One region of the Micromonospora sp. NBC_01412 genome, then DNA from elsewhere that is predicted to be linked to it. Evidence: riboswitches for the same ligand, from Rfam matches in the RefSeq annotation. Region 1 holds a riboswitch; each other region holds the start of a gene.

Region 1 (7,067 bases):
CGGCACCCAGGTCGTGGTGCGGGACGCCGGCTGGAACGGTGCCCTCGGCACCGGCGCCAGCACCACCTTCGGCCTCCTCGGCAGCTTCACCGGGGCGAACTCGGTGCCGGTGCTGAGCTGCACCGCAACCGTCGCCCGCTAGCCAAGGCGCGGTCGGTCGGCGGCGTCCCCGGCGTCCGGGCGGCCCCGCGCGTGGGGGCCGGTCGGGTCTGGTTCTCGGCCGGTTGGTCGGTCGGGTCTGGTTCTCGGCCGGTCGGCCGGTCCGGCGGCGCGGCGGGGAGACCGTCGCGCCGCCGGACCGGGCGGGATCAGCCGTCGAGGCCGACGGGGGAGTCGGGCCGGTCGACGTCGACGAACTCGATGTCGTCGGCGTCCCGGTCGCCCCGGCCGCCGGCGGCCCGGGCGGCCGACCCCGCGGCCCAGCCGACCGCCGCGCCGACCAGCGCGGCGCCGATCAGCAGCGTCCAGGGCAGGGCCGGGCGGCGGCCGGCGAGCGAGTCGAAGGCCCGCAACGCCCGGCGGCGGGCCTCCTCGGCCGCGGAGCCGACCAGGTCACCGGCGTCATCGGCGAGGCCTGAACCGTTGCGGCGGGCCGAGCGGGCGGTGTCCCGGACGCTGTCCCCGGCGGAGCTGACGGCGGAGACCAGGTGCTGCCACGCCTGGTCCGCGATCCGCTCGGGCTTGCTGCGGCGTTCCAGCAGATCGGTTCCGAACATCGTTCTTACCTCCTCGGGGTGCCGAAGCTTGCGGCCACTTCGGACTTTCGGCTAGGGCAGGGCTCGGGCGCCCCGCCCACCGGCGTGGTCCGGCGGTCCGCCCGTCCGCCCACTCGGGCAGTGCCCCGCCGGACCCGGCCGCAAACCCGGCCCGGCCGGTGGCGGCCCAGTCCGGCGGTGGTCAGTCCGGCGGTGATCAGCGGACGGACACCACCGCAGCGCCACGGGCGAAGTCGTCGTCGTCATCATCGTCGTCGTCACCCGCGCCGCCGAAGCCACAGGCCAGCATGAGGGCGAGCAACACGCCGACGCCGGCGAGGCCGGCCAATCTCCGGATCATGAGTGGTCCTTCCGTAGTACGGGTGACGGACGCCACCGAGCGTAGGCGGGGCGGGCAACGGTGGCGGATCGCCCGCCGTGACCTCTCTCACCGGGTCCCGCGAGGCACGCCCGGCACACAATGTGCGCGCGAAGGTCGGGGGTCACCGTTACCCTGGGTCGGCGACATCGGCTTCCGGGCCGATCGTCCGCTGAGCAGGACCTGAAAAGTCCGGATAAGGGCCAGCCGCTGTGCCTTGATCCAGGAATTGCTCATCCCGAGGGGTGGCGACCGAGGCCGTCGGAGGAATACTCTCGGTCGCGGCCCGCGTACTGATGAGGCGCCCGTGAACGGGCGAGTGGAGGTGCTCGCGTGAGCCTGTCGATCGTGAAGTCGGTCCTGTCTGGTGGTGTCATCGAGATCGTCCCGCGTGGCGAAATCGACGTCGACACCGCGTACGAGGTGCGCGAAGCCATCGCAGAGGTGCTCGCCAAGGGGCGTCCCGCCCGCATTGAGCTCAACATGCGCCTCGTCACCTTCATCGACTCCGTCGGAATCAGCGCGATGGTGGCTGGTTTCCAGACCGCCGAGGTCAGCAGCGTGAAGCTGGTCGTCACCGAGCCGAGCCGGTTCGTGCACCGGCAGCTCTGGGTGACCGGGCTGCTCGGCCTGTTCGGCGCCCCGGAGCCCTACTACGCCGGCGCCGGCGCCGCCACTCCCACCCCCGAGGCGCTGCCGGGCGCCTGACGGCCGCCCGCCCCGGGCGTCCCGTCTCCGCCGCCCCTCCGGGGGATACGCCGCCAGGTCGGTGCGCCGGGGCCGGTTCGCCTGGACGGGGCGGTGGTCCTTCCCTCCGGGGGCCGGGTGGGGGACGATCGGGGTGTGCTTCGGCGAGACACCTTCGAGTATTCGGTCCAGGCCCGCTGCCCACGGGCCGAGGCGGTGGCGCTGCTCGGCGACCTGGCCCGGCAGGGTGAGCTGCATCCGCTGATCACGCGGGTGCGCCGGCTGCCGCCCCGGCCGGGCGCCCGGGCCAGTTACGCCATCACCGACCGGCTCGCCGCCGGGCCGCTGCGCTTCCCGGTGACGTACGAGGCGGATGTGCTGGTCGTCACCGACGACGAGATCGTCACGGTGGCCCGGCAGCGGCCGGCCACCACCGTGCGCAACCGCACCCGGCTGCGTGACGAGCCGGGCGGGGTGGTCCGGATCGACGTGGAGATCACTCTCGCCGCCCCGGCGCCGCTGTTCCGGTACGCCTTCCGGCAGGCCCGCTCGGCGCACCTTGGGCTGGCCCGGAGGCTGGGCGAGGTGCTGGACCGCGCCGGGGACGGCCCCGCCCAGCAGGCCTGAGCGGCGCGGCCGGGCCGACCGCAGCCCGGTTCAACAGCTTGTGCGCGTGACGTCCGGTGGCCCCGGGTGGGGCCACCGGACGCGCGGTCAGTACACCGACAGGTGCACGTGGTTGGTGTGGTCGCTGGACGGGTCCCCGTTGCCCCCGCTGTACGACTTCCAGCCGCTGCTGGGCAGCCAGATCTGCTTGAACCAGATCACGTACAGGACGGCGAGGTTGTCGGCGTTGCGGATGTAGTACGCCGCCAGGTTGTTGCCGTAGGTGCGGTCCCCGCCGGAGGCCACCCCGCCGAATCCGCCCTTCTGGGCGGCGAAGTCGCACGCCCGCCCCTTGGGATGCTCGCCGGAGCCGCTGGGCCGGTGGCAGGAGACGTACCGGGTGAAGCCGGCCGCCTTGGCCTGCTGGAGCGCGTGCAGCGTCCGCGGGGTGATGCAGCCGCTGGCCGGGGTCGGGTCGTTCACGCTGCACGACTCCGACGGCCAGGACCCGTCGGAGTTGCGCTTCGCCGGGGTGGCGTTCGCGCTGGAGGTGCCCCGGTTGGACCCGCCGCCGCTGGCGCTGGCCTTCTCGTTGGCCACGGTCAGGGCCTGCTCGGCCTGCTGCTTGCGCTTGGCCATCACGGTGACCTGCTTGCGCTGCTCGCGGATCTCCCCGTCGAGGGCCAGCCGGGTCTTGGCTGCCTGGTCCCGGGTCTCCAGCAGGTCGCGCAGCGCCCGGTCCTCGTTGGTGGCGACCGCGTCCAGCGCGGCGATCCGGTCCAGGAAGCCCGCGGGGCTGGTGCTGTTGAGCAGCGCGGACACCGGGCTGAGTCGTCCCGACTTGTACGCCACGCCGGCGATCTCGTCGACCTTGGCGCCGCGTACGGTCAGCTCTGCCTCGACCGTCTTGAGCTGGCTGCCGAGTTGCTGCTGCCGCTTGACCGAGCGGGCCAGGGCGTTCTTGGCGTCCAGGTAGCCCTTGCTGGCCGCCTCGAGTTGGGCGCGCAGGGCCGGGGTGCCGCCCTCCTCGTCCTGGCCGGGCGCGGCGGCTCGCAGACCGGTGGGCGGGGCCGCGCCGGCCGGGGCCACCGGCCCGAACCCGAGGCCGACGGCGAGCGTCAGCACCAGCATCGCCGCCATCCGGGCGGCGGTCCTTCGTACAGGTGCCACTACTGGCATACGCATGTCCTTCCGTCAGCCGCCGACCGGGTTAGCTGACGGGTTCGGGACGGAAGATCCCTACCGCTCATGCGGATACACCCCACGAACATGGTTCCCCGGCTCGCCAGGAGGCGATTAGGCGGCGGTCACCGCAGGCGCCGGAGGGCGCCGCCCGGCGGAGACCGGATGAGAGCCTACCGGTGCGGATGGGTCCCCCGCTGCGTCCGTGACGGACGGTGCGTGGGCCAATACGCTTAAAACCGGCATGAAGGCACAATACATCACCTGATTGATGGGTGTGGGTATCACCAGCCGGTCGGCCCGCAGGGGCCCGCCGACTCCCCGGGCTCCACCTGCAACGTGGCGTGCTCTATGTGGAAGTCCTCGTGCAGGGCGGTGCGGGCCGCGGCCAGCACCGCGCCCACCTCGGCGTCCGGCGCCATGGTCAGGTGGGCGGAGGCGACCTCCATGCCGGAGGTCAGCGTCCAGACGTGCAGGTCGTGCACCTCGACCACGCCGGGCACCGCCGCCAGGCGGTCGTGCACGGCGGTCACCTGGAGGTGCTCCGGCGCGGCCTGCACCAGGATGCGCACCGCGGCCCGTCCGAGCCGCCAGGTGCGGGGCAGGATGAACACGCCGATCGCGACGGCCACCAGTGGGTCCGCCCACCACCAGTCGGTGACGGCGATCAGCGCCGCGGCGCCGATCACCCCGACCGACCCGAGCAGGTCGCCCAGCACCTCCAGGTACGCCCCACGCAGGTTGATGCTCTCCTTCGCCCCGCTGCGCAGCAGGGCGAACGCGACCACGTTGGCGAGCAGGCCCAGCGTCGCCACCGCGAGCATCGGGCCGACGGTCACCTCGGGCGGCTCGCCGAACCGGCGGACCGCCTCGACGAGGACGTAGACCGCGACGCCGCTGAGCAGGACGGCGTTACCGAGCGCGGCGAGCACCTCCAGCCGGTAGAGCCCGAAGGTGCGCTGGGGGTCGGTGGTGGCCCGCCGGGTGGCGGTGATCGCGGCCAGCGCCATGCCGATGCCGAGCACGTCGGTGAACATGTGCCCGGCGTCGGAGAGCAGCGCCAGCGAGCCGGTGCCGAACGCGGCCACCGCCTCGACGATCATCAGGGTGGCGAGCAGCGCGAAGGCCGCCCAGAGCCGCCCTGAGTGGCGGTCCGCGGCGTTCGCCACCGCGCCGTGGTGGTCATGACCTGCGCCCACGCCAACACCCTCCGTCCCCGATCCGGACTCGGCCAAATGTATGCTCACATCGCTATGTGTGCAAGTGAACGTCCGGTGTCCGACCGGGGACGGGGCGCCGGTCGGTCAGCCGGTCAGCCGGTCGGATCGATCGTGGTCAGCCGCTGGGTGGCCCGGGACAGCGCCACGTACAGCGTCCGCACGCCGGAGCCCGGATCGGCCCGGATCTCGGCCGGTGCGACCAGCACGACCCCGTCGTACTCCATGCCCTTGGCCTGGAGACTGGTCACCACCTGCAGGCGCGGCGCGGCCAGGCCGGCGAGCCAGCCGGCGACCTCGTCCCGGCGCGGTACCGGCGTGATCACCCCGACCGTCCCCTCCACCTCGCCGAGCAGCGCGGCGACCGCCGCGACGGTGGCCCGTTCGAGTTCGGCCGGCGGCACGGTCAGCGCGACCGGCTCCACGCCGGTGGACCGCACCGCGCTGGGCAGCCTGAGGTCCGGGTAGAGCCGGCGGATCTCCGCCGCCGCCACCGCGAAGATCTCCGCCGAGTTGCGGTAGTTGGTGGTCAGCTCGAACTGGTGCCGGCGTCGCCGGCCCAGCGCCTGGTCCCGGGCCCGGGTCAGCTCCTCCTCCGCGCCCGTCCACGCGGTCTGCGCCGGGTCGCCCACCACCGTCCAGGACGCCAGCCGGCCGCGCCGGCCGACCATCCGCCACTGCATCGGGGAGACGTCCTGCGCCTCGTCGACCACCACGTGCGCGTAGTCGCGGTAGTCCTCCGGGCGCTCCCGGGCCGCCTCCCGGGCCGCCCGCTGCCGGTCGGCCTGCGTGCTCAGCTCCCGCACGCCCCCGGCGAGCTGGAACGGGTCCCGCTTGGCCCGCTTCGGCTGCATCGGCTTGCCCAGCAGCGCGTCCAACTCGTCCAGCAGGGCGATGTCGGCGATCGTGAGACCTTCGGTGTCCAGCGTCCGGTACGCCTCGGAGAGCAGGCCGATCTCCGCCCGGGACAGGATCCCCCCGGCGTACCGGCGCAGCTGGTCCGGGCGGGCCAGCCAGCCCAGCACGTGCCGGGGGTGCAGCCGGGGCCACCACGCCTTCAGGAACTCGCGGAAATCGGCCCGCTCGGCGATCTCGGCCTCGAACGCGGGCTGCTCGGGCAGTTGGCGGATGCTCAGTCGCCGGGCCTGGGCCCACAGCGCGGCGAACACGCCGTCGAAGCCGGCCCGGCGCGCCTCGTTGCGGCGGGCCCCCCGGGACAGCGCCCGGTCCCGGATGCTGTCCAGCTCCCGGTGGTCCAGCCGGAGCAGCGCGCCCCGGTAGAGCAGGCGCAGCTCGCCCGGCCCGCCCGGCACCGCGTCCCGCGCCGCCTGCTCCAGCACCCGTCGCATCCGCAGCGATCCCTTCACCGCAGCCACCTCGGGCGGGTCGGTGCGGGTCGCGTCCATCCCCGGGAACAGCGAGCCGAGCGAGTGCAGCGTCGCGGTCTCCTCGCCCAGCGACGGCAGCACCGAGGCGATGTACTCCACGAACACCGCCGACGGGCCGACCACCAGGATGCCGCCGCCGGCGTACCGGCTGCGGTCGGAGTACAACAGGTACGCCGCCCGGTGCAGGGCGACCGCCGTCTTGCCCGTCCCCGGGCCGCCGGAGACGATCGTCACCCCGGAGCCGGGGGAGCGGATCGCCTCGTCCTGCTCCCGCTGGATGGTGGCGATGATGTCCCGCATGCCCCGGCCGGTGGCCCGCGACAGGGTGGCCAGCAGCGCCCCGTCGCCCACCACCGCCATGTCCGGCGGGGCAGCCGCCGGGTCCAGCAGGTCGTCCTCGATCCGGGTCACCCGCTCGGACGTGGACCCGATGGTGCGCCGCCGCACCACGTCCATCGGCTGCGCCGGGGTGGCCTGGTAGAACGCGGCGGCGGCCGGGGCCCGCCAGTCCACCACCAGGGTCTCCGCGTCCTCGCCGCGCACCCCGAGCCGCCCGACGTGCAGCACCTGCCGGTCGCGCAGGTCCAGCCGGCCGAAGACCAGCCCCTCGTGCTCGGCGTCGAGCCGGTGCCGGCGCTGGGCGGCGTGGAAGACCATCGCGTCCCGCTCGACGAGCGCGCCGAAGTTCCCCACCCGGGCCAGTTGGTAGCCGTCCTTCTCGGCCTGGGCGGCCGAGCGGCGCAGTTCGGTGAGGCGTGCGTACACCCGGTCGAGATGCCGCTGTTCGACGGCGATCTCCTGCTCCAGGGTGGTCCGGTCGGTCACGCGCAGCTCCTCGCAGACGGCGGCGGACGGCCGCGCCGGGGCGCAGGCCGCGCGCCGGGCTAACCGGAGAGGGTACGGCCACCGGTCG
Region 2 (7,067 bases), 2.2 Mb from region 1:
AGCCACTGCCAGTAGTCGAACTGCCAGGCCGGGACCATGGCAAGCACGATCACCGGCACGGCCAGCGCGACCGACACCCACAGCCGGGTACGCAGTCCGCGCAGCTCGTCGACCGGCTCGGCGGCGGGCTCCGCACCGGCCCGGGCGGGCGGGGGCGGCACGACGGCGGTGTACCCCGTCTTCTCCACCGTGGCGATCAGGTCGCCCGGGGTGACGTCGTTTGCGTACGAGACGGAGGCCTTCTCGGTGGCGTAGTTGACCGTGGCGGTCACGCCGTCCATCCGGTTGAGCTTCTTCTCGATCCGGGCGGCGCAGGACGCGCAGGTCATCCCGCCGATCGCCAGTTCGATCCGGTTCGCTGCAACCTGCAACGGCCGCGTGGGCGAAGTCATCGCAGCCCTCCTGTCAGTTGTGCCCGTGCCCGGGGACCCCGTGCCCGGCACCCGCGCTCGGGGTGCCGGTGGCGGTCGGGGCGGTGGCGGTCGGGCTGGTGGTGGCGGCCGGCGTGCTCGTCGCCGGGCCGGTGGGCACGGCGGGGACGCCCACGACGACCGTGAACTCGGCCGTGTGCACCGCCCCGCCGTGTCGGAAGTCGAGGTAGAGCCGGTACGCGCCGGCCGAGGGGAACTCCGCGGAGAACGTCACCGCCGGCCCGGCCGGGGTCCGCCCGTCCCCGGGTGCGCCCTCGGGATGCACGTGCAGGTAAGCCAGGTCCCCCTGGCGCAGCGCCACCAGGTGCCCGTACGCGCCGAGGTAGGGCTGCAGGTCGGTGACCGGCGTGCCGTCCCGGCTCACGGTCAGGGTCAGCTCGGTGGCGCGGCCCGGCTGCGGCGAGCCGGCCAGGGCGACGGTGTAGCCGTCGGCCGTGGCGCTGGTCGCCGGCGCGGGCAGCGGCCGGGTGTCGACCGGGCCGGGCACGGTGACGTCGACGCCGAGGGTCAGCGCCGGGCCGCCGGTGGGGGTGAAGTCCGCGAACGCGCGCCAGACGCCCGGGCCGCCGAGCGGGGAAGCGACCCGCCAGGTGCCGTCCGAAGCCAGCTCCGGGTGGACGTGCCGGAACCCGGAGAGGTCCCGCCGCGCGACGATCAGGTGCATCCGCTTGTCGTGCGCGACGTCGTAACGGGTGACGGGGGCATTGTCGGGGCCGGTGATCCGGAAGGCGAACTCGCCGGCCGGCGCGGCCACCGGGGCGAGGGTGTAGCCCCGGTCGGAGACGAGCAGCCCGCCGGGCAGGTGGGGCGCGGGATCGTCGGTGGAGGAGTGCGCGCCGCCGGAGGGCTGCGCGGCGCTGCTGTGGTCGGGGTCACCGGCATCGTGGCGGGTCTCGGCGGCCGGGGCGACGGGGCCGGCCACCCGGCCGACCCCGTACGCCGCGCCGAACACCGCCGCGAGCCCGAGGGCGAAACCGCTCAGCTTCGTCGCCGTGTTCATCGGGTACCTCGGTTCTGTGCGGGCGGCGTCACGCGCCGACGAGGTCGTAACCGGCCTCGTCGACGGCGGCGCGCACGGTGTCGGTGTCCAACGGGCCCTCGCTGGTGACGGTGACCCGGCCGGAGGCCAGTTCCACCTGGACGTCGCTGACGCCCTCGATCCCGCCGACCTCGGCGCTGACCGAGCTGGCGCAGTGCCCGCAGGTCATCCCCTGCACCTGGTACGTCGTGGTGACCATCGCAATTCTCCTCTCCCACCCACGCTACCCCCGGGGGGTAATCGTGAGGCGGACCACAGCCGTCTCCGGCATCAGATACCCATGGGGGGTATCCCCGTCGCAATGACCGTAGCATACCCCCTAGGGGTAGGCTATTCTCGGTGCATGACCGCACCGACGCCCGCCCCGACCCGGGGGTACACCGCCAGCAAGGACCAGTTGCTCGCACGGCTCCGCCGTGTGGAAGGCCAGGTCCGCGGCATCGAAAAGATGGTCGACGAGGACCGCTACTGCATCGACGTGCTCACCCAGATCTCCGCGATCCAGGCCGCCCTCGACAAGGTCGCCCTCGGCCTGCTCGACGGGCACGCCCGGCACTGCATGCACGAGGGCGCGGCCGAGGGCCGGGCCGACGAGATGGCCACCGAGATGATGGCCGCCGTCGGCCGCCTCATGAAGCGCGGCTGACCGCGCCCGCCGGCCTGGCCGGGGGACGGGCCGTAGAGACCCGTCCCCCACCTACAAGACCGCCGACGTCAGAGCCGGGCGAGGATCTTGTTCATGGCGTCGATCTCGCCCTGCTGGGCGGTGACGATCCGCTGGGCCATCACCTTGGCGTCGGCGTTCGTGCCCTTCGCCAGTTCCTCCTTCGCCATGGTGATCGCACCCTCGTGGTGGGCGATCATCATGGTCAGGAACTGCCGGTCGAACTCGGCGCCGGTCGCGCCCGCCAGCCTGGTCAGGTCTGCGGCGGACATCATCCCGGGCATGCCGTGGTCCATCCCCGGCATGTCGTGCCCGGGACCGTCCGACGGGACGGGGCGGCCCCACCCGGCGAGCCAGCCGGTCATGGTCGCGATCTCCGGCCCCTGGGCACCCTTGATCTCAACGGCGAGGTGCTTGACCTCGGCGTCGGCGGCCCGGGTGTCGGCCAGCTCGGCCATCTCCACCGCCTGCCGGTGGTGCGGGATCATCATCTGGGCGAACATCACGTCGGCGTCGCCGAACGTGGCCGATCCGCTGGCCGGTGCGCCGCCGGTCGCGGCGGGCTGCGTGTCGTGGCCGGAGGAGGCGTGGTCGGCGGAGCCGCAGGCGGTCAGGGCCAGGGCGGCGGCGAGCGCCCCGCCGGCCAGTGCGACGCGGCGCGCGATGGTACGAGTGGTCACGGTCTGGATCCTTCGGTGTCGAGTGCGTACGCGGGCAGGACGGGGACACGGGTCGCCGGCAGCAGAGGCCGGGCGCCCGCGTCGGGGCGTCCTACGTGCGCGACACCGAGGTCTCGGCCAGCCGCAGGCCGATCGGCCGGGGCGGTGGGGCACGCGGACCGGCGGGCGGCCCGCCCAGCCGACGGGCGGACGGGCCGACCGCCCGCACCCCGCTGAGCAGGAGCACGGCCACGAACAGCGCCAACGCGAGCGCCCCGAGCACAGCCAGACAGATGCTCCAGCCGGGCGGCCCGGCACCTGGATCGCCGGCGGGCAGCAGCCGCGTGGACGAGCACCCCGCCATCGGACAGCCCTCGGGCAACACCCGCACCGCGCCCACCCGCGTCACGCCGACCCGGAGCACGGCGCCTTCCCCCACCTCGGCCACGGAAGAGGCCGCGCCGACCACGCCGGCCACAGGAACGGCCACGCCGGTCAAGGCGGCCACGGGGAGGGCAGCGCCGACCACGGCGGCCACAGGAACGGCCGCGTCGACCATGGGGAAGGCAGCGCCGACCACGTCGGTCATGGCGGAAGCGTCGCCCGTCGCGGCGGCGTGGGAGGAGGCTGCCAGGTGCGCGTCGGGAGGCCCGGCCCGGTCGTGACCGCCGTGGTCCCCGCCGCCGTGGGCGCCGTGGCCGAGGGTGTGCATCGCGGCCAGCCCGACCAGGGTGCAGACCAGCAGCGCGAGCCGGGCCCACCGCCCGGCAGTCAGCACCGTCGCCATCCGCACCCGGTCCACGCTAGCCGGTCCGGCGGGACGCCCGGGCCGAACACGCCACGGGCGGCCGCACCGCCGCCCACCGGTCCCGGCCGGCGCGGTGACCTGCCCCCGCACCCAGGGCGGGACGATCGACCCGGAGGCCAGTCGGGGGCATGTTCCGGCGGGCAGGCCGACGCGCGATCGGCGTTCCCAGGTGGGGATGGCTACCATTCCGGGCGATGGTTGTCCGGATTCCGCATCGCCCGCCCCGCGCACCCCGCCGGGTGGCGCCGACCCGGCGGCCGGTGCCGGGCCGCCGCGCCGTCCCACCCCGTGTTCTCCATGCGTGACGGCGCGGGCACCGTCCCCGCCAAAGTCCGGCCGGACGGGCCGGGCCGGGCCGGACGACGGGAACGCTGAACCGCCCGGTACACCGGGCCGCACCCCGCGCTGACACCGTTTGGAGACCGTCGATGGGCGCCGACCACACCCGACCGGCCCCGCCCACCCCACCCGGGGTGCGGCGGGTCCTCGTCGCGACCGTGGTGCCGCTCTTCGTGATCACCGTGATCGCGGCGATCGTCCTCTGGCCCCGCGACGGGGGCCCGCGGGGCGACGGCAGCGCGGCGGTGCCCCGGTACCACGGCACGGTGACCCGGGTGGTCACCGAGGCGTGCCCGCCGCAGCCGGAGACGCCGGAGGACAGCTCGGGCGGGCCGGGCGCGCAGGACGGCCCGTGCGGCACGGTCACCGTACGGGTGGAGCAGGGGCCGGACGCGGGGCAGCAGGTCGAGACGCCGGTCCCGACCGGTCCCGGCGCGCCCACCGTCGCGGTCGACGACCGGATCGTCCTGGTCGAGCTGACCGACCCGGCCGACCCGTCGGCGAGCGCCTACAACATCGCCGAGCACCAGCGCGGCACCCCGCTGGTGTGGCTGGCGGTGGTGTTCGCGCTGGCGATCGTCGCGTTCGGCCGTTGGCGAGGGCTGGCCGCCCTGGCCGGCCTGGCCGCCACCTTCGCCATCCTGCTGACGTTCGTGCTGCCCGGGATCGGTGCCGGCGGGTCACCGCTGCTGATCGCCATCGTCGGCTCGGCGTTGATCATGTTCGTGGTGTTGTATCTCACTCACGGGGTGAGCGCGCAGACCTCCGTCGCCGTCCTCGGCACCCTGGGCAGCCTGGTGCTCACCGGCGTCCTCGGCACCCTGGCCACCGCCGCCACCCACCTCACCGGGTACGGCAGCGAGGACGCCACCACCCTGTCGATGTTCCGGGGCGACGTGGACCTGCACGGCCTGCTGCTGGCCGGCATCATCATCGGCTCGCTCGGGGTGCTCGACGACGTCACGGTCACCCAGGCGGCCACGGTGACCGAGCTGGCGCACGCCAACCCGGGGCTGTCCCGGTTGCAGCTCTACCGGGCGGCCACCCGGGTCGGCCGGGCACACATCGCGTCCACGGTGAACACCATCGTGCTGGCGTACGCGGGCGCGTCGCTGCCGCTGCTGCTCCTGCTCACCGCCGATTCCCGCCCGGTGACCGAGATCCTGACCACCGAGTTCATGGCTCAGGAGATCGTCCGCAGCGCCGTCGCCACACTGGGCCTGATCGCCGCCGTGCCGCTGACGACCGGGCTGGCCGCAATGGTCACCGCGGCGGGCCGGGCCGCCACGGCCCGACCCGGCCGGCCGGGCGGCGACGGGGACGTGCCAGCCTCGCGTACCCCCGGCGCCGGCCGGCACCCGGCGGAGCGGGACCTCGCGCTGGAGGCGCTCAGCGGTGGGCGGCCCGACGACCGGTTTCCGGGCGGGCCGGCCCGCCCCACCGATCCCCCGGCCCGGTGGGCCGGCCGAGAAGGGAGCACGGACAGCGCATGGTGACACTCCGCAGCGTGACCGAGAGTGGCGGCACGCGTGAGAACCGCGTCACCGACTACCGAAAGCAATTGCAAAATGACGCTTTTAGTCGGCATCCGGACGTAGATCCCCACGAGGACTGTCGGGTAACCTCGCTGCCGGTCACCGCCGAAGGCGCGCAGCGGCGCCTGCGGTGCCGCCGCCCAATCGCCGCGAGGCGAACCGGGGACCCAGGTACCTGGGGTGAATCCGCGACAGCGGTAGGGGCCACTTCCGCCCCGAACCCGTCAGCTAACCCGGTCGGCGGTCGATGGAAGGGAACACTGTGACGGCACCCCTGCGCCGCTGGCTGGCACCCGTGGCGGCCGTGTTCGCCGCGCTGGCGATCCTCGCCGGGCCGGCCATCCCGGCGCTGGCCGCGCCCTCCACCCCCAAACCCTCGGGGCACGAGGAGGACGACGAGCCCAAGCTGATCACCGACGTCATCGAGGCCGCCAACCGGGACTACACCCAGGCCAAGGCGAAGCTCGACAAGTCCAAGAAGCGCCAGCTCCAGCTCGCCCAGGAGGTGAAGCTGGCCGAACAGGAGCTGGAAGCGCTCGCCCCACAGATCAGCGAGATGGCCGCCCAGTCGTACCGGACCGGGCGGATCGGCCCGATGGCGGTGCTGCTGGAAAGCGGCGCCCCGGACTCGTTCGTCGAGCGCGCCACCGCCCTCGACCAGCTCAATATGATCAACGCTCGGAAGCTGGGCGAGGTCAACGACGCCAAGGAGCGGGCGGAACAGGCCAAGATCGCGGTCGACGCCGAGATCCGCGAGCAGCAGAAGCAGACCGCGATCATGGCGAAGAAGAAGCACGACGCCGAGAAGTCCCTCGCACTGGTCGGCGGCAAGGGCTTCACCGGCGGACTGGTCAACGCCACGTCCCCGGTCGCGAAGATCGCGCCGGGCCGGGGCTCGGATGGCGACTGGCCCCCCGAGTCGTGCAGCGAGAACGACCCGACCACCTCCGGCTGCATCACGTCGCGCACGCTGCACGCGTACAAGGAGACCAAGAAGGCCGGTTTCCACCGGTTCGTCGGCTGCTACCGCCCGGGCGGGCCGTGGGAGCACCCCAAGGGCCGGGCCTGCGACTGGTCGCTGCAGAACAGCGGGTTCGCCCCCTGGCACAACAACGACACCCGGATGTACGGCAACAACCTCGCCGCGTTCCTCATCCGCAACGCCGACCGGCTCGGCATCTACTACGTCATCTGGAACCGGCAGATCTGGTTCCCGGCGACCGGCTGGAAGTCCTACAGCGGACCCTCCGACCACACAGATCACGTACACATGTCGCTGCTCTGACGACGCCGCCACGCGATCGAGGGCCGTCCCACACACCTTGCGGGGCGGCCCTCGTCGTGTCGCGGTCCCACGAGCGCCTCAGGCGGCGGCCGGGGCCGCCCGGGTGGTCGGGGCGGCCCCCTGGAGCGGGGCGGCTCCCGGGGACGGGGTGATTGCGTCCTGGGCGGCCAGGGCGGAGGCGGCCGGGGCCGGAGCGCCCGGGGCCGCGGTGACGGCCGGGACGGAGCCGGCGGGCACCGCGGCCACCGTCCGCGCCTCGCCCGCGCTGAGCCGGTACGACATCCCGACCACCGCGCACCGCCCGGCG
Region 3 (7,067 bases), 1.7 Mb from region 1:
GCGGATCGCTGACCTGGGACCAGGGCGCGGAAATGGCTGCCCACAAGCAGTTCACCCTCGCCACCGGGGTGCCCGTCTACTTCTGCGACCCGCACTCGCCCTGGCAGCGCGGATCCAACGAGAACACCAACGGCCTGCTCCGCCAGTACTTCCCCAAGGGCACCGACCTGTCGGTCCACGGACCCGCAGACCTTGAGCACGTCGCTCAAGAACTCAACGGCCGCCCACGACAGACGCTCGGCTGGGACAACCCAGCCGAGCGTCTGCGTGATCTACTGACAGCCACCTAAGCCATCAGGTGTTGCGAGGACCCCCAGAAACCGCCCACCCGACCGGGGGCCTTCGTCGTGCCGAGGAAACCGTCAGCGGGGCGCGCCCAGCGGGGACGGCACCAGGTTCACGTCGGCGCGGTCGACGTACATGATCCGGTGGCCGAACTGGATCTGCACGTACTTCTTCTCGCCCCGGATCACCGTCCAGTCACCGGGCGCCGAGCCGTCGAACGTGGTGGCCCGGTAGTACTCGCTGGGCAGCACGTTGCCGACGGCGTACCGCTGGCCGGCGGAGAGGGTGTACTGCAACGGCGAGATCGGCTGGTACGGCACGCCGGCCGGGTACGCCGCCTCCTCCGGGTACGCCCGCCCGTACACCGGGATCGTCGCCTTCCCGGCCTTCGGGGTGGCCACCAGGCCGATGGTCCAGGCCGCCGTGGGCGCGGAGGACGGGTTGTGGAACCACGCCTTCTGCCCGAGGTACCAGATCGCCGTCCAGTCGCCCTCGCGGCCGGCCAGGGCGTACGTCTGCCCCGACGAGGCACGGGCCCCGTGGTCGGAGATGTGCATCGTGGCCGGCGAGCCGTCGGGGCGCAGGGCGACGTCGTTGACCAGCGGCGCGTCGGCGCGCGGCGCGCTGCGCAGCACCACCGCCGAGGAGCCGCGCGAGGGGCACGGCACGCCTGCCGTCACACAGCCGGTGAACGCCGGCCGGTTGGTGGCGAAGTCCGGGTCGATCCGCACCATGCCGGTCAGCGGGGTGCCGGTGTTGAGCTCCGGCGCGCGCAGCAGGTCGAAGTAGTGCGACCAGTCCCAGTACGGGCCCGGGTCCCAGTGCATCCCCCGCACGTTCGCCGCGACGGTGCCGGGAACGTTGTCGTGGCCGATGATGTGCTGCCGGTCCAGCGGGACGCCGTGCCGCAGCGCGAGGTACCGGACCAGCTTCGACGAGGTGCGGTACATCGCCTCGGTGTACCAGGTGCCCTGGGCGGCGAAGCCCTCGTGCTCCAGCCCGATCGACTTGGAGTTGATGTACCAGTTGCCGGCGTGCCAGGCCACGTCCTTGGTCTTCACGTGCTGGGCGATGTGCCCGTCCACCGAGCGCAGCGTGTAGTGCCAGCTCACGTAGGTCGGGTCCTGGACCATCCTGAGGGTGCTCGCGTAGCTGGCCTCGGTGTCGTGGATGAGGATGTACTCGACCTTCTGCCGCTTCGGCCGGTCGGAGAGGTCGTGGTTGCCGTAGTCGCCGGGGTCGGCGCCGAGCGACTGGTACGGCGCGGGGATCCACTCGCAGGAGATGCTCGACGGGCACTCCAGGCCGTCGGGGCGCTCCGGCAGGCGCAGGCCGAGCCGGTCCAGCCAGGACTTCTGCGGGGTCACCGCGCGGGCGGCGAGGGTCACCCGCTGCCCGTCGTCGGTCACCCGGCTCTCGCCGCCGGCGATGGTGCCGAAGACCTCGTCGGCGAAGGCCGCCGCCGCGTCGGCGCCGTCCGCGCCGGCGTACCGGGCGACCGCGCCGTACCAGGCCGCCGGGTCGGTGCCGGCCCCGACCGGGGCGCCGATCTGCCGCTGGTACGACGCGAGCAGCGCCGCCCCGCCCCGGATGTTCGTCGGCGCGTCGGCGCGCAGGGCCGCCTCGTCGGCCCCGGTGAGGGTGGCGGCGGTGTCCAGGGTCTGCAACGACTCGGCGGTCGGGGCCTCGTCGGCAGACGGCTGGGCGGCGGCGGGGGCCGGGCGGGAGTCGTCCCCCCGCGGGTCCTCGTCGCCGGAGTCGTGGTGGGTGCCGGTGGGCAGGCCGGTCACGTATTCGGCGTCGGTGAGGTGCATCGGCCCGTACCCCCCGCTGGTGCTGGGGGTGCCGGCGTTGGTGTCCCAGCGGGACTGGAGGTAGGAGACGCCGAGCAGGACGCTCTCCGGCACGCCGTACTCGGCGGCGGCGTTTGCGTACTGCTGCTGGCGGTCGGGGGTCTGGCCGGCTGCGGCCGGGGTGGCTACGGTACCGAGGGGCACGAGGGCCGTGGTGGCGGCCACGGCGGCACCGAGCAGGATCCGCCTGCTCGACGACGCGACAAAACGGGGCATTGAACCTCCCGAGTGGATGTTGATGAGGTCACCCTCCCGCCGTCGTCCTCCCGCGTCAATAGCTTTCCACCAGGCGTTTTGATGTGAAGGAAACTTCCACACGGTGGTGTGGTATGCCGTGTCACGGCCTGGCGGGTTGCGGATCGATAACGGACGTCTCTACTCTGGTCAATCGTCGGCCGGTAGCTGTACCGCCCAGCCGGGCGGTGACGGTCCGACACCGCCGAGTCGCCTCCGGGCGAGCCGGGGACCCAGGTACGCCGGGGTGAATCCGCAGCGCCGCTGCGGTAGGGCGCTCTCCCTTCCCGCCCGAACCCGTCAGCTAACCTGGTAGGCGGTCAGGGAAGAAGGAGAACGGAGCCCGGTGGCACACCATGCCCCGCGGCGCCCGTCACGCCGGTCGGCGCTCGCCGACCGGATGCCGGCCGCGCCGCGCCCACGCTGGTCACGCTTCACCACCGCCCTCGCCGCCCTGGCCGGCGCCGCCGTCGTCCTGACCGGCGCCCCGATCGCGGCCCACGCCGACCCCTCGGTCGCCGAGATCGAGCGGCAGATCGACCAGGACTGGAACAAGCTCGAACCGCTCATCGAGCGGCACAACGCCACCCGCCAGGACCTCGCCCTCAAGCGCCGGCAGGCCGACGCGCTCGCCAAGCAGATCGGGCCGCTGCAACGCCGGGTCGACGAGGCGATGGACAAGGTCAGCGGCCTCGCCGTCGAGGCGTACAAGAGTGAGAACCTCTCGGCGGTGAACGCGCTGCTCGGCAGCCGCTCGCCCGGTCAGATGATGGGGCAGTTGGAGCTGCTCGACCAGTTCGCCGAGCGCCAGCAGCGCGACGTCCGGGCGGTCATCGACCTCCGCGACGAACTGGACGCGAAGAAGAAGCCGCTGGACGAGATGGTCACCCAGCTCGCCCGCACCGAGGCGCAGCTCGCCGCCAAGCGGAAGCAGATCAACGCCGAGATCGACCGGCTCCAGAAGCTGCGGCTCAAGGTGTACGGCAACGGCGGTGGCGGCGCGCTGCGGCCCGCCCCCTGCCCGGCTGCCTACCCGGGCGGCGGCGCGGGGGTCGCGGTGAAGTTCGCCTGCGCCCAGATCGGCAAGCCCTACGTCTGGGGCGCCGAAGGTCCCAACTCGTACGACTGCTCCGGCCTGATGCTCGCGGCCTGGGCCAAGGCCGGCGTGTCGCTGCCGCACAACGCGGCCCAGCAGCGGTCGGTGACCGCCCGGGTGAGCCGCGCCGACCTGCGCCCCGGCGACCTTGTCTTCTACTACGCCGACCTGCACCACGTCGGCATGTACGTCGGCAACGGCTGGGTGGTGCACGCCTCCCAGGCCGGCCAGCCCGTCAAGATGAAGCGCGTCGACGACGGCCAGATCAACAGCTACGGCCGCCCCGACTGAGCGGCGAGGGGCCCGTTCTGCGGGACGGGCCCCTCGACCACGCCCGCGCCGTCAGCGGGTGGGCCAGGTGTGCCAGTTCTGCCAGGAGCGGCTCGGGGTCGGGCCGCGCTGGCCCTGGTACCGCGAGCCGTACACCTTCGACCCGTACGGGTGCTCGGCCGGCGAGGAGAGCCGGAAGATGCAGAGCTGGCCGATCTTCATGCCCGGCCAGAGCGTGATCGGCAGGTTCGCCACGTTGGACAGCTCCAGCGTGACGTGACCGGAGAATCCCGGGTCGATGAACCCGGCGGTCGAGTGGGTGAGCAGCCCGAGCCGGCCCAGCGAGCTCTTGCCCTCCAGCCGGCCCGCGAGCTGGTCGCCGAGCGAGATCACCTCCAGCGTGGAGGCGAGCACGAACTCTCCCGGGTGCAGCACGTACGGCTCGCCGTCGGGCACCTCGACCGCCGAGGTCAGGTCGTCCTGCTGCACCGACGGGTCGATGTGCGTGTAGAGGTGGTTGTTGAAGACCCGAAAGAGCTTGTCGAGGCGCACGTCGATGCTCGACGGCTGTACCAGGGTGGGCTCGAACGGCTCCAGCGCGAGCGTGCCAGCCTTCAGCTCGCTGACGAGATCGCGGTCGGAGAGCAGCATCGCCACACCATAGCGACCCTGGTCGGTGGGCCTGTCATCGCCCGCTGCACCCGGCGTGCCGCGCTCGCCTGTCGTACACGTGTTCGATAGAATGTCGGCATGGCTTCCTGGTCCGAATTCGCCGCTGACGAGCCACGACTCGCCGGCGGGATCCGCCTCCTCATGCAGCAGTACGGGCCGGGCTTCGGCTACCTGGCCACCGTCCGCGCCGACGGTGGGCCCCGGGTGCACCCGGTCTCCCCGGTGATCACCGACGACGGGCTCTTCTGCTTCATCGTCGACTCGCCGAAGCGGCGCGACCTCGAACGCGACGGCCGCTACGCGCTGCACTCCTTCCCGCCGGAGGACAGCGACGACGAGGCGTACGTGGCGGGGCACGCCCGGCCGGTGACCGACCAGGCCCGGGTGGCCCGGCTCGCCGAGTTGGGGCGGGCCGCCCCGCAGGTGGACTGGCGGCTGTTCGAGTTCACCGTCGACGTGGCGATGCTCGCCCGCCGCTACCAGGGCGGCTCCGTCTTCCCGGGCGGGGGCCCGGGGCAGCCGGCCGTGCAGGTGTGGCTCGACCACCGGGCTGCCGGCGGCGCGGGCGGCGCCCCGGTGGGCGTGCCGGATCAGGGGCTGGCCCGGCACGCCCGCAGCGCCCACCGCGCGGCGGCCTGACCCCCGACGACGACGCCGGTGCCGGCCCCGTCGAAGGACGGAGCCGGCACCGGAGGGTCAGGAACAGGGGTGCGTCAGGCCGCGCGGTACGCGTTCCACGCGGTCAGCATCCGGCTCGCCTGCCCAGCGGTGAACTGGTGCATGCACGAGTCGTAGGTGTAGTCCATGAAGTTGGTGATCGGGTCCTTGCCGGTGGCGGTGCAGGTGTCCCGCCCGGTCGGGCACTCGAACGCCGGCGAGGCCTCCGCCGGGGTGTCGCTCACGCTGTCGCCCGAGCCGGAGCAGCCACCCTGGAAGGTGTGGTACAGGTTCAGCCAGTGGCCGATCTCGTGGGTGCCGGTGTCACCCTGGTTGTAGTTGGTGGCGGTGCCGCCCGGCAGGGACTCGCTCAGCACGACGACGCCGTCCATGCTGTTCAGCTTCTTCTGCGGGAAGGTCGCCCAGCCGAGCAGGCTGTCGCTCAGCTCGCCGAGGTACATGTTGAGGGTGTTCTTGCCGCCCTCACGCAGCGAGGTCTTCATCGAGCGCTCGGCCGACGAGCCCGACACGATCGGGTACCACGCCGGGTTGGTGACCCGGTTGATCTTCTGGAGCTGGAAGGCGAAGGCGGTCGCCGCGCCGCCGGTGGCGCCGCTGTAGGCCTGGTTCAGCACGGTGATCTGCGAGGTGATCAGCGAGTCCGGGATGTTGCCGCCGGCCCGGGTGCTGTTCTCCTGGATGACGTGCACGACGACCGGGATGGTCACGGTGGCGAGCGTGCCGGCACCGGCGCCGGCCCGGAAGCTGGCCCGCTCGCGCAGGGCGCCCGCCAGGTCGGCCTCGCGCTGGCGGACCTGTGCGGCGGTCAGCTCGTTGGGTTCGTGCTTGGCCTGCGCGCCCGCCTTGACCCGGGCGTCGGAGTGCACGTCGGCCGGCTCGGCGCACGCCTCCGCCGGGGCGGCTGAGAAGGCCGATGCGGCCGGAACGACACCCACGGCGGCGGTGCTGAGCAGGAGTGCGAGGGTCGTCGACGCGACGCCGGCGGTACGCCGGGTCAGCAGGTTGGCACGGAGTCCCATGGGCCTACCTCTTTCTGGCGGCGCGGCAGGGGGTGTGTCGCGCCATGGCTAGAACGTGCGGCAGACGTTACAACCCATCGACGAATTTGAGAACGGCTATGTGGTGCCGGCCTGAAACTTCTTCGATCCATCGATGGCCCGGAGATCGCGGGGAAGTAGGGAGTGTGGGTGGCGGCGGCGGCCCGGGCGCATGCTGCCGGTCGGCGGCACGCGATGGGGGTGCCTGGGTGCAGCCGACGACGCCGTCGGGTACAGTGGGGCCGCCTGCGGGTGTAGTTCAATGGCAGAACATCAGCTTCCCAAGCTGACAGTGCGGGTTCGATTCCCGTCACCCGCTCCAAGACGATGAGGCTGGTCAGGGTAGGTAGCCTGACCAGCCTCATCTATATCTCGACTACCCGGAACGTGCCGCGTGCCATTCACGTGCCATTAACCGACCTTGGCGAGCACTCCAGCCGACCCGTCGTCAGAGTCGCCGAGGGCACCCTCGATGCGCTTGCGGGCGGCCTCGTCCGCGCCGCCGGGGCGACGTGGTCACCGCTGGCTGCCCCAGAGGTAGACGCCGAATCCGGCAAGCAGCAGGCTGACCACGCTCGCCCCGGCGCGCACGGTGTTCCACCAGGTCCAGCGCGAGGCGTAGTCCGCCCAGATCCGCGCCGCCTCCGCCGGGTCGGTCGGCACACCGGCCGCGTCGAGCGCCTCGTTCATCGGCACGTTGAGGGCCACCGTCGGGATGAACGCGCCCACCAGGTACGCGGCCCCGGCCAGGAAGAACAGCAGCGCCGCCGAACGGTGGCCGAGGATCAGCAGCAGTACGCCGGTGATCGTGGCCGCGAGGATGGGACCGAAGAAGGTGACGAAGAAGAGCGGATTTTGGATCTTCTGGTTGATGCTCGTCATGGACCGGATCGCGGTGCCGGCGTCGGTCGCGTTCAACCCGGGCATCACGGACACGGAGAA
Region 4 (7,067 bases), 4.0 Mb from region 1:
TCTGGCTGGAATCGGGCGAGCTGCGGATGGACGGGCCCACCGACGAGGTGCTGCGCGCGTACGAGGACTTCTCCAACGGCAAGTAGTGCTCCGGCATCCGTACGGCGTCGTGCGGGTGTCGGCCCACCGCGTCGTCCCTGGGGGCGACGCGGTGGACGCGTTATGGTTCACCGGGCCGCCACACGGCCGTCACCCATCGTTCTGACATTCCCTGAGAGTTTCTGACATTCCCTGAGAGTGAGGATCGGCAATGACGCAGGACCACACCACTGGCCCGGACGCCACACCGGAGACCCCGGCGCCGTGGCGGCCCTCGCGGACGGTGGCGGTGGTGCTGGCCGGTGGCACCGGGACCCGACTGGGCCTGGGCATCCCGAAGCAGCTCCTGAAGATCGCCGGCAAGCCGATCATCGAGCACACCCTGGCGGTCTTCGAGGCGGCCCCCGAGATCGACGAGATCATCGTGCTGATGGCCGCCGGGCACGTCCCCGACGCCCAGCAGATCGTCGACAAGGCCGGCTTCCGCAAGGTCAGCAAGGTCATCGAGGGCGGCGACACCCGAAACGCGACCACCCGGATCGCCCTGGATGCCGTCGGCGAGGGCGACGTCAACATCCTCTTCCACGACGCGGTGCGCCCGCTGCTCAGCGGCCGGATCGTCCGGGAGTGCGTGAACGCGCTCTGGACCTACACGGCGGTCGACGTGGCGATCCCCTCGGCCGACACGATCATCCAGGTCGACGAGAACGAGTGCATCACCGACATCCCGGTCCGCTCCACCCTGCGCCGGGGCCAGACCCCGCAGGCGTTCCGCTCGGGCACCATCCGGGAGGCGTACCGGATCGCCGGGGGTGACGCGAACTTCGCCGCCACCGACGACTGCGGCGTGGTGCTGCGCTACCTGCCCGGCACCCCGATCAAGGTGATCGACGGCTCGGACGAGAACATCAAGGTCACCCACCCGGTCGACGTGCACCTCGCGGACAAGCTCTTCCAGCTCGCCGCCGCGCAGGCCCCCCGGCTGACCGACCACCGCAGCTACACCGAGGAGCTGACCGGCCGGACCATCGTCGTCTTCGGCGGCAGCTACGGCATCGGCCACGAGCTGACCGAGCTGGCCCGCCGCTACGGCGCGCAGGTCTTCCCGTTCAGCCGCTCCACCACCGGCACCCACGTCGAGCGGGCCGCCGACGTCGAGGCAGCGCTGAAGACCGCCTTCGAGGCCACCGGCCGCATCGACCACGTGGTGGTCACCGCCGGCATCCTGGAGAAGGGCGAACTGGCGGAGATGGACCAGGAGACCATGGACCGGGTCCTGCAGGTCAACTTCGTCGGCCCGGTCACCATCGCCCGGCAGTCCCTGCCATACCTGCAGCAGACCAAGGGTCAGCTCCTGCTGTACACCTCCAGCTCGTACACCCGGGGCCGGGCCCGCTACGCGCTCTACTCGGCCACCAAGGCCGCGCTGGTCAACCTGACCCAGGCGCTGTCTGACGAGTGGGCCGAGTTCGGCGTACGGGTCAACTGCATCAACCCGGAGCGCACCGCCACCCCGATGCGCACCAAGGCGTTCGGCGAGGAGCCGGAGCACACCCTGCTCGCCGCGGAGACCGTCGCCCAGTCCTCGCTGGACGTGCTGGTCTCCGAGCTGACCGGGCAGGTCATCGACGTCCGGCGGGCGCCGGGCGAGGGGGCCACCGCGAGCGTTCCCGCCCAGGGCGGCCCGGCGGCGACCCCGGCCACGGCCGGCTGAGCGACGACGGCCACCGCGGTACGGCGGGAGAAGCGGAAGCGACATGCGTGGTGACCTGGTCAGGAAGCTGACCGCCCGGGTGGCGACCACCGGCCTGGCGGTGCTGGCGTTCCTCTTCCTCGCGCTGACCGGGGCGACCGGCTGGGGGCTGGCGCTCGCGGTGGCGGCCCTGGCCGCCGCCGGCTGGGAGCGCCGGGTCCGGCCGGCCGCCGACAGCACCGCCGAGTCGGTGCTGCTCGCGGCCGGCATCCTGGTCGGGTACGCCCGCCGGCTCGACGCCGGCTTCGACCCGGCGCTGGCCGCCACGGCCCTGGTGCTGCTGGGGCTGGTGCTGCTGGTGGGTCCGCTGCGGCAGGCCGGGGACCTGGAGATCCGGGCCGCCAACCTCCCGGCCCGGTCGTGGGCCCCGCTGGTCGCCGGCCGGCTGGGCGACGCCCTGCTGGTGCTGCTCGCCGCGGTGGCGCTGGCCGCCGCGCTGGTGCTGCCGCCGTTCGTCGCCCTGCTGCTGGCGCTGGGCGTCGGCGCGGGCGCCGGGGCGGTGGCCCTGGACCTGGCCCGCCGGCGGTTCCGGCCGGGGACCGGGGGCGGGGCGGTGACCCGGGCGCTGCGGGCGCACCGGCCGGAGTTCCTGCTGCACTTCTCCGCCCCGCCGGGGTCGGAGTACCAGGTCACCATGTGGCTGCCCTACCTGGAGCGGATCGGCCGGCCGTTCCTCGTGATGGTGCGGGAGCCGGAGTTCCTCGCCCCGATCGCCGCGGCCACCACGGCCCCGGTGGTGTACTGCCCCACCCTTAAGGCGATGGACGAGGCGCTGGTGCCGAGCCTCAAGGTGGCGTTCTACGTCAACCACGGGGCGAAGAACAGCCACTGCATCCGGTTCACCCAGCTCACCCACGTGCAGATCCACCACGGCGACAGCGACAAGGCGCCCAGCGCCAACCCGGTCTCGGCGATCTTCGACCGGATCTTCGTGGCCGGCCCGGCCGCGATCGACCGGTACGCCCGCGCCGGGGTGGACATCCCGGCGGAGAAGTTCGTCGTGGTCGGCCGGCCGCAGGTCGAGTCGATCGAGGTACGCCGGGAGCAGACCCCCGGCCTGGCCAACCCGACGGTGCTCTACACCCCGACCTGGACCGGGCACCACGCCGACGCGAACTACTGCTCCCTGCCGGTGGGCGAGACCATCGTCCGGGGGTTGCTGGCCCGGGGCGCGACGGTGATCCTGCGCGCCCACCCGTACACCGGGCAGAACCCGGCGTCGGCGCGGCAGCTCGCCCGGCTCACGGAGCTGCTCACCGCGGACCGGGCCCGCACCGGCCGGCAGCACGTCTGGGGCGCCGCGGCCAGCCGGGAGATGTCCCTGGTCGACTGCGTGAACCGCTCCGACGCGCTGCTCTCGGACGTCTCCGGGGTGATCTCCGACTACCTCTACTCCGGCAAGCCGTACGCGGTCACGGACATGGGTGGCGACGGCGACCGGTTCGTCGAGCTGTTCCCCCTGGCCGGCTCCGGCTACGTGCTGCGGCGCGACGCGGCCAACCTCGACGAGGTGCTCGGCCACCTGCTCGACACCGACCCGCAGGCAACGGCCCGCTGGGCCACCCGCTCCCGCTACCTGGGCGACTTCCCCACCCAGCAGTACGCCGAGGCATTCCTGACGGCAGCCCGCCACGAACTGACCCCAACCTGGACCCCACCCACCCCCCGCCCAACCACCCCTCTTCCCTCTCACCCCCACCCCCACCCCCGACCCCCGCGTTGATCAAGAAGTTTGCGTCAGGGTTGGGCGCAGAGCCGACGGAAACCTCTTGATCAACGGGACCGTGTCCCGTCAGAGGTGGGGGGTCAGGAGGGATAGGACGGCGGCGGGGTTTTCGACGTGTGCGTTGTGGCCGAGGCCGGGCAGGGTGGCCGTCGGGACGGCCAGTTCCCCGAGTTGGGCGTCGGTGACCATGGGGTCGTGCTCGCCCCGGGCCAGGAGGACCGGGACGTCGACGGCGGCCAGCAGGGCGGGCAGATCCGGTGCGCCGACCCCGAAGACCGCGGGGTCCATGGCCAGCCGCCACCGGCCGCCCTCCCGGCGCAGCCCGGCGTCCACCACGGGATCGTCCGGGGCGACCAGCCCGGCCAGGCCGGACACCCGCAGGTAGCGGCGGGCCGCCTCGTCCCGGGAGGCCAACCAGGTCACGGGGCGGGCGGCCAGCTCGCGGGCCCGGTCCAGCTCGGTGGCCGACCAGGCGACCTTGATCCCGAGACCGACCACCGCGTCGACAGGCAGCCCTCGGCCGCGCGCGGCCAGCGCGAGGCCGACCACCCCGCCAAGCGAGTGCCCGAGCACCACGAGCCGGTCGCCGGGGCGCAGCCCCTCGGCCACCCGGTCGGCGAGCCCGGCGAAGGTGTAGACCGACGGCGCCGGCGACCAGCCGTGGCCGGCCAGGTCGGGCGCCAGCCACCGGCCAGGCCAGCGGCTCTCCAGCAGCGGCGCGCAGGGCAGCCACACCTCCCCCGTGCCGCCCATGCCGTGCAGCAGCAGAGCCACGCGCCGGGTACCCGTGTCGTCGGTCACGCAGCGCAGTGTCGCACCGCGCGGCCCGCCGGGCGAGAGGCCGGACCGGGACACGACACGGACCGGGGCGGGACACGACACGGACCCGGGCGGGACACGACACGGACCCGGGCGGACCGGGTCGGGGCACGGGCGGGGCGGGGTCGGACCGGGGCGGGCGACGGGCGGCCCGGCCGGGGTGAGACGGCACCGGCCCCGGCTCACAGGGTGAGCCGGGGCCGGTGGGGGGAGGGCGATCAGGCCGAGTAGCCCCTGGTCGCCGCCCAGTGCGCCAGGGCGGTGGTGCTGATCCAGTACGCCGGGACGGCCGGGTTCGCCGAGTCGGCGATCCGTACGGTGCTGCCGTTGTTGCGGTAGCCGACGACGGCGATGTAGTGGCCGCCGGGGAAGGAGTGCCAGCCGCCGTCGACGTCGGTGGCGTCGCCGGCGATGTTCACCACGACGCCGCGCCCGGCGCCGACCGCCGTCACCACGTCGGCCTGGAGCCGGTCGATCTGGGCCCGGGTGGCGGCGCCGCCCGGGATCATCCGGGTCCGGTACGGGTCGCCCTTGACCATCTCGTTGAGCACCCGGGTGGTGTCCTCGGCCGAGTTGGTGCCCATCTCGGTGGTGCCGAGGCGGCTGGCCAGCCCGTCCTGGTTGCTCCCGACGCCGGTGGCGGAGAGCGCGTTGCGAACCGCCGCGGGGCCGCAGTAGAAGTAGGTGGTCTGCGCCTGGTAGTCGTAGTCGAGGGACTTCGACGACGGCGGCTTCGGGGCGGCCGCCTTCGCCGTGGTCTGCTTCGGGGCCGCCTTGGTGGTCAGGTCGGGGTTCGGCGCGGCCGTGGTGGCGCTCGGCGACGGCGAGGCGCTGGGCGACGCGGTCGCGCCGACCCGGGCCTGGGCGCGGCTGGCCACGCCGTCGAGGCGGGGTGCGATCTCGGCCACGGCGGCGTTGGTGGTCTGCCGCGGGGCGGGGGTGTCGTCGGCGCCGGCCAGCAGCACACCGGTGCCGGAGGCCAGCAGGAGCGCCGCGGCCGAGCCGGCGACGACCTGGTACGGGCGCTCGGTGGCGAGACGTCGCAACTGCCGCTTGAGGTGGTCGTTCACGTGTTCCTCCACGGGGGTGGGGCGGAGAGCGGGGCACCCGGGCATGCGTCGTCGCACGGCGGCGCGGACGAGACGTCCACGGCCGGTGGGGACCGCTCTGGGAAGACGCCCGGTCAGCCGGGCGTACGGGCGGGTGCGCGGGTCAGCTCGTCAGCCCAGGGGCGACGGACGCGGGCACCATGGCGCCGCAGTGGAGGAACAACCGAGGGATGGGGTCGCGCTGCACGAGGATGGCACTCCTTCCGACACCGCCTACCGGGTTAGCTGACGGATTCGGGCGGGAAGATCGCCCTACCGCAGGCCGTGGCCCGCGGATTCACCCCACACTGCATTGGGTCCCCGGTTCGTGATGGTCACGATTGAGCGGGTCGGCGCGGCGTCGCCTCTTGCGATCGGGTACCGCACCGGACGGGCCGACATTACTGGCCGGTCGAAGCCCTGCCAACCCCCTCCCACCTGCCTAAACCCTCTCCGATCAACTTTCTTGCGGCACATTGGGAACTGACGTGACTCAATGGGATTACGGGCCTTCGGGGTGCCGCAGGGCGACAACCGGACGATTGGTCGTGATCGTCGGTGAGTTGTGTCGGCCGATCCACCCCGATGGGTCGACTGCCCGTTTACCCGAGCGACGTGACCGGCATCACCCAAGAAATCCGGGGCCGGCCACCGCGACGCCCGGATCGGGTCAGCTACCGCCCGGATCGGGTCAGCCGGCCCGGGCCGGACGCCAGCGGGCGGCGGGGACGATGCGGCCGGCCGCCGCCGTCGCTGCCCGGGGCGTGGGCGACCGGACGGGGCGGGCCCGCTCCGCAGCGGCGTACGCCTCGACGGCCAGCGTCCGGGCGGCCTCGGCGGCCAGCTCGGCGTCGCGCCAGGCCGCCCGCTCCCGGGCCACCGCCGCCCGGTGGCCGGCCTGCCTCCCGTCCCGCACCGCCCGGGCCAGCACGACCTCCTGCTGGGCCGGGTGCAGCCGGGGGTTCCAGCCGCCCCGGTGCGCGAAGACGTCGCAGAGCTGCCGGATGGACAGCTCGCCGCGCAGGTGGGCGGCCGTCGCGGCGTGGTGCAGCCAACGCTCCCGGGCGGCGTACTCGGCGGGGGTTCGGGGGGTGCGCGGCGCAGGCAGGGCCCCCGCGCCGGAGAAGCGCCGCGCGGCGGCCTCCGCCTCGTCGTACGCCTGCCAGGCCCGATCGAGGGCGTCCTGGGCGGCCAGCCACGCTTCGCGCCGCCGGCGGGCGGTCCGGGCGGCGCCGACGGCGGCCACCCCCACCTCCTCGGCGTACCGGCGCAGGTCGGTGGCCTCCTCGATGACCGGGTCGACGGCGGGCGGGGCGGGGTCGACCGCCGGCCGGTCCCGCTGCGGGCGGGCGACCAGGGCGGTGAGCACCCCGAGCGCCACCACGAGCAGCACCGACCAGATGGCGGCGGCCAGCGGCACCTCGACGAGGAACTGGTAGAGAACGATGTCCATGGTCGGCACCTCACGGAGGGTGGATGCGGGAAGCGGGCTCCGCGCGCCACCGGGTGGGGCGCGGGGCGCCACCGGGCCGGGCGGACGGGTGCGGTGGTGAGGTTTCGCGAGAGGGCGGTGTCGCGGGCGGGTCAGCCGCGCGGCGGCGCGCGCGACCCGGCGGTCGCCGGGGCGGGGCCGACGGGCATC

Evidence for each region. Region 1 has a riboswitch for cyclic di-AMP ahead of OG617_RS06165 (coiled-coil domain-containing protein). Riboswitches for the same ligand answer to the same signal wherever they lie in the genome.
Region 2: linked by a shared signal. The riboswitch ahead of OG617_RS16890 (coiled-coil domain-containing protein) and the one ahead of OG617_RS06165 (coiled-coil domain-containing protein) in region 1 are both predicted to bind cyclic di-AMP.
Region 3: linked by a shared signal. The riboswitch ahead of OG617_RS14375 (NlpC/P60 family protein) and the one ahead of OG617_RS06165 (coiled-coil domain-containing protein) in region 1 are both predicted to bind cyclic di-AMP.
Region 4: linked by a shared signal. The riboswitch ahead of OG617_RS24130 (C39 family peptidase) and the one ahead of OG617_RS06165 (coiled-coil domain-containing protein) in region 1 are both predicted to bind cyclic di-AMP.

The regions. Positions count from the first base shown of each region.
Region 1 is NZ_CP109528.1:1,420,445-1,427,511, reverse strand. It holds gene OG617_RS06190 (cellulose binding domain-containing protein) at 1-142, shown strand, start outside; gene OG617_RS06185 (hypothetical protein) at 309-716, opposite strand; gene OG617_RS06180 (hypothetical protein) at 913-1,056, opposite strand; gene OG617_RS06175 (STAS domain-containing protein) at 1,408-1,782, shown strand; gene OG617_RS06170 (SRPBCC family protein) at 1,918-2,388, shown strand; gene OG617_RS06165 (coiled-coil domain-containing protein) at 2,476-3,546, opposite strand; cyclic di-AMP (ydaO/yuaA leader) riboswitch at 3,551-3,680, opposite strand; gene OG617_RS06160 (cation diffusion facilitator family transporter) at 3,834-4,748, opposite strand; gene OG617_RS06155 (HelD family protein) at 4,862-6,979, opposite strand.
Region 2 is NZ_CP109528.1:3,657,305-3,664,371, reverse strand. It holds gene OG617_RS16925 (heavy metal translocating P-type ATPase) at 1-392, opposite strand, end outside; gene OG617_RS16920 (hypothetical protein) at 406-1,431, opposite strand; gene OG617_RS16915 (heavy-metal-associated domain-containing protein) at 1,460-1,669, opposite strand; gene OG617_RS16910 (metal-sensitive transcriptional regulator) at 1,814-2,116, shown strand; gene OG617_RS16905 (DUF305 domain-containing protein) at 2,185-2,814, opposite strand; gene OG617_RS16900 (hypothetical protein) at 2,906-3,586, opposite strand; gene OG617_RS16895 (YibE/F family protein) at 4,030-5,436, shown strand; cyclic di-AMP (ydaO/yuaA leader) riboswitch at 5,603-5,734, shown strand; gene OG617_RS16890 (coiled-coil domain-containing protein) at 5,738-6,760, shown strand; gene OG617_RS16885 (carbonic anhydrase) at 6,839-7,067, opposite strand, start outside.
Region 3 is NZ_CP109528.1:3,143,950-3,151,016, forward strand. It holds partial or broken gene OG617_RS14365 (IS30 family transposase) at 1-290, shown strand, start outside; gene OG617_RS14370 (N-acetylmuramoyl-L-alanine amidase) at 363-2,354, opposite strand; cyclic di-AMP (ydaO/yuaA leader) riboswitch at 2,566-2,706, shown strand; gene OG617_RS14375 (NlpC/P60 family protein) at 2,719-3,759, shown strand; gene dcd (dCTP deaminase) at 3,811-4,389, opposite strand; gene OG617_RS14385 (pyridoxamine 5'-phosphate oxidase family protein) at 4,489-5,049, shown strand; gene OG617_RS14390 (zinc metalloprotease) at 5,124-6,107, opposite strand; tRNA gene OG617_RS14395 (tRNA-Gly) at 6,374-6,447, shown strand; gene OG617_RS14400 (DUF1772 domain-containing protein) at 6,642-7,067, opposite strand, start outside.
Region 4 is NZ_CP109528.1:5,455,693-5,462,759, reverse strand. It holds gene OG617_RS24150 (ABC transporter ATP-binding protein) at 1-86, shown strand, start outside; gene OG617_RS24145 (D-ribitol-5-phosphate cytidylyltransferase) at 251-1,753, shown strand; gene OG617_RS24140 (CDP-glycerol glycerophosphotransferase family protein) at 1,797-3,515, shown strand; gene OG617_RS24135 (alpha/beta fold hydrolase) at 3,585-4,319, opposite strand; gene OG617_RS24130 (C39 family peptidase) at 4,556-5,452, opposite strand; cyclic di-AMP (ydaO/yuaA leader) riboswitch at 5,642-5,783, opposite strand; gene OG617_RS24125 (hypothetical protein) at 6,117-6,878, opposite strand; gene OG617_RS24120 (hypothetical protein) at 7,010-7,067, opposite strand, start outside.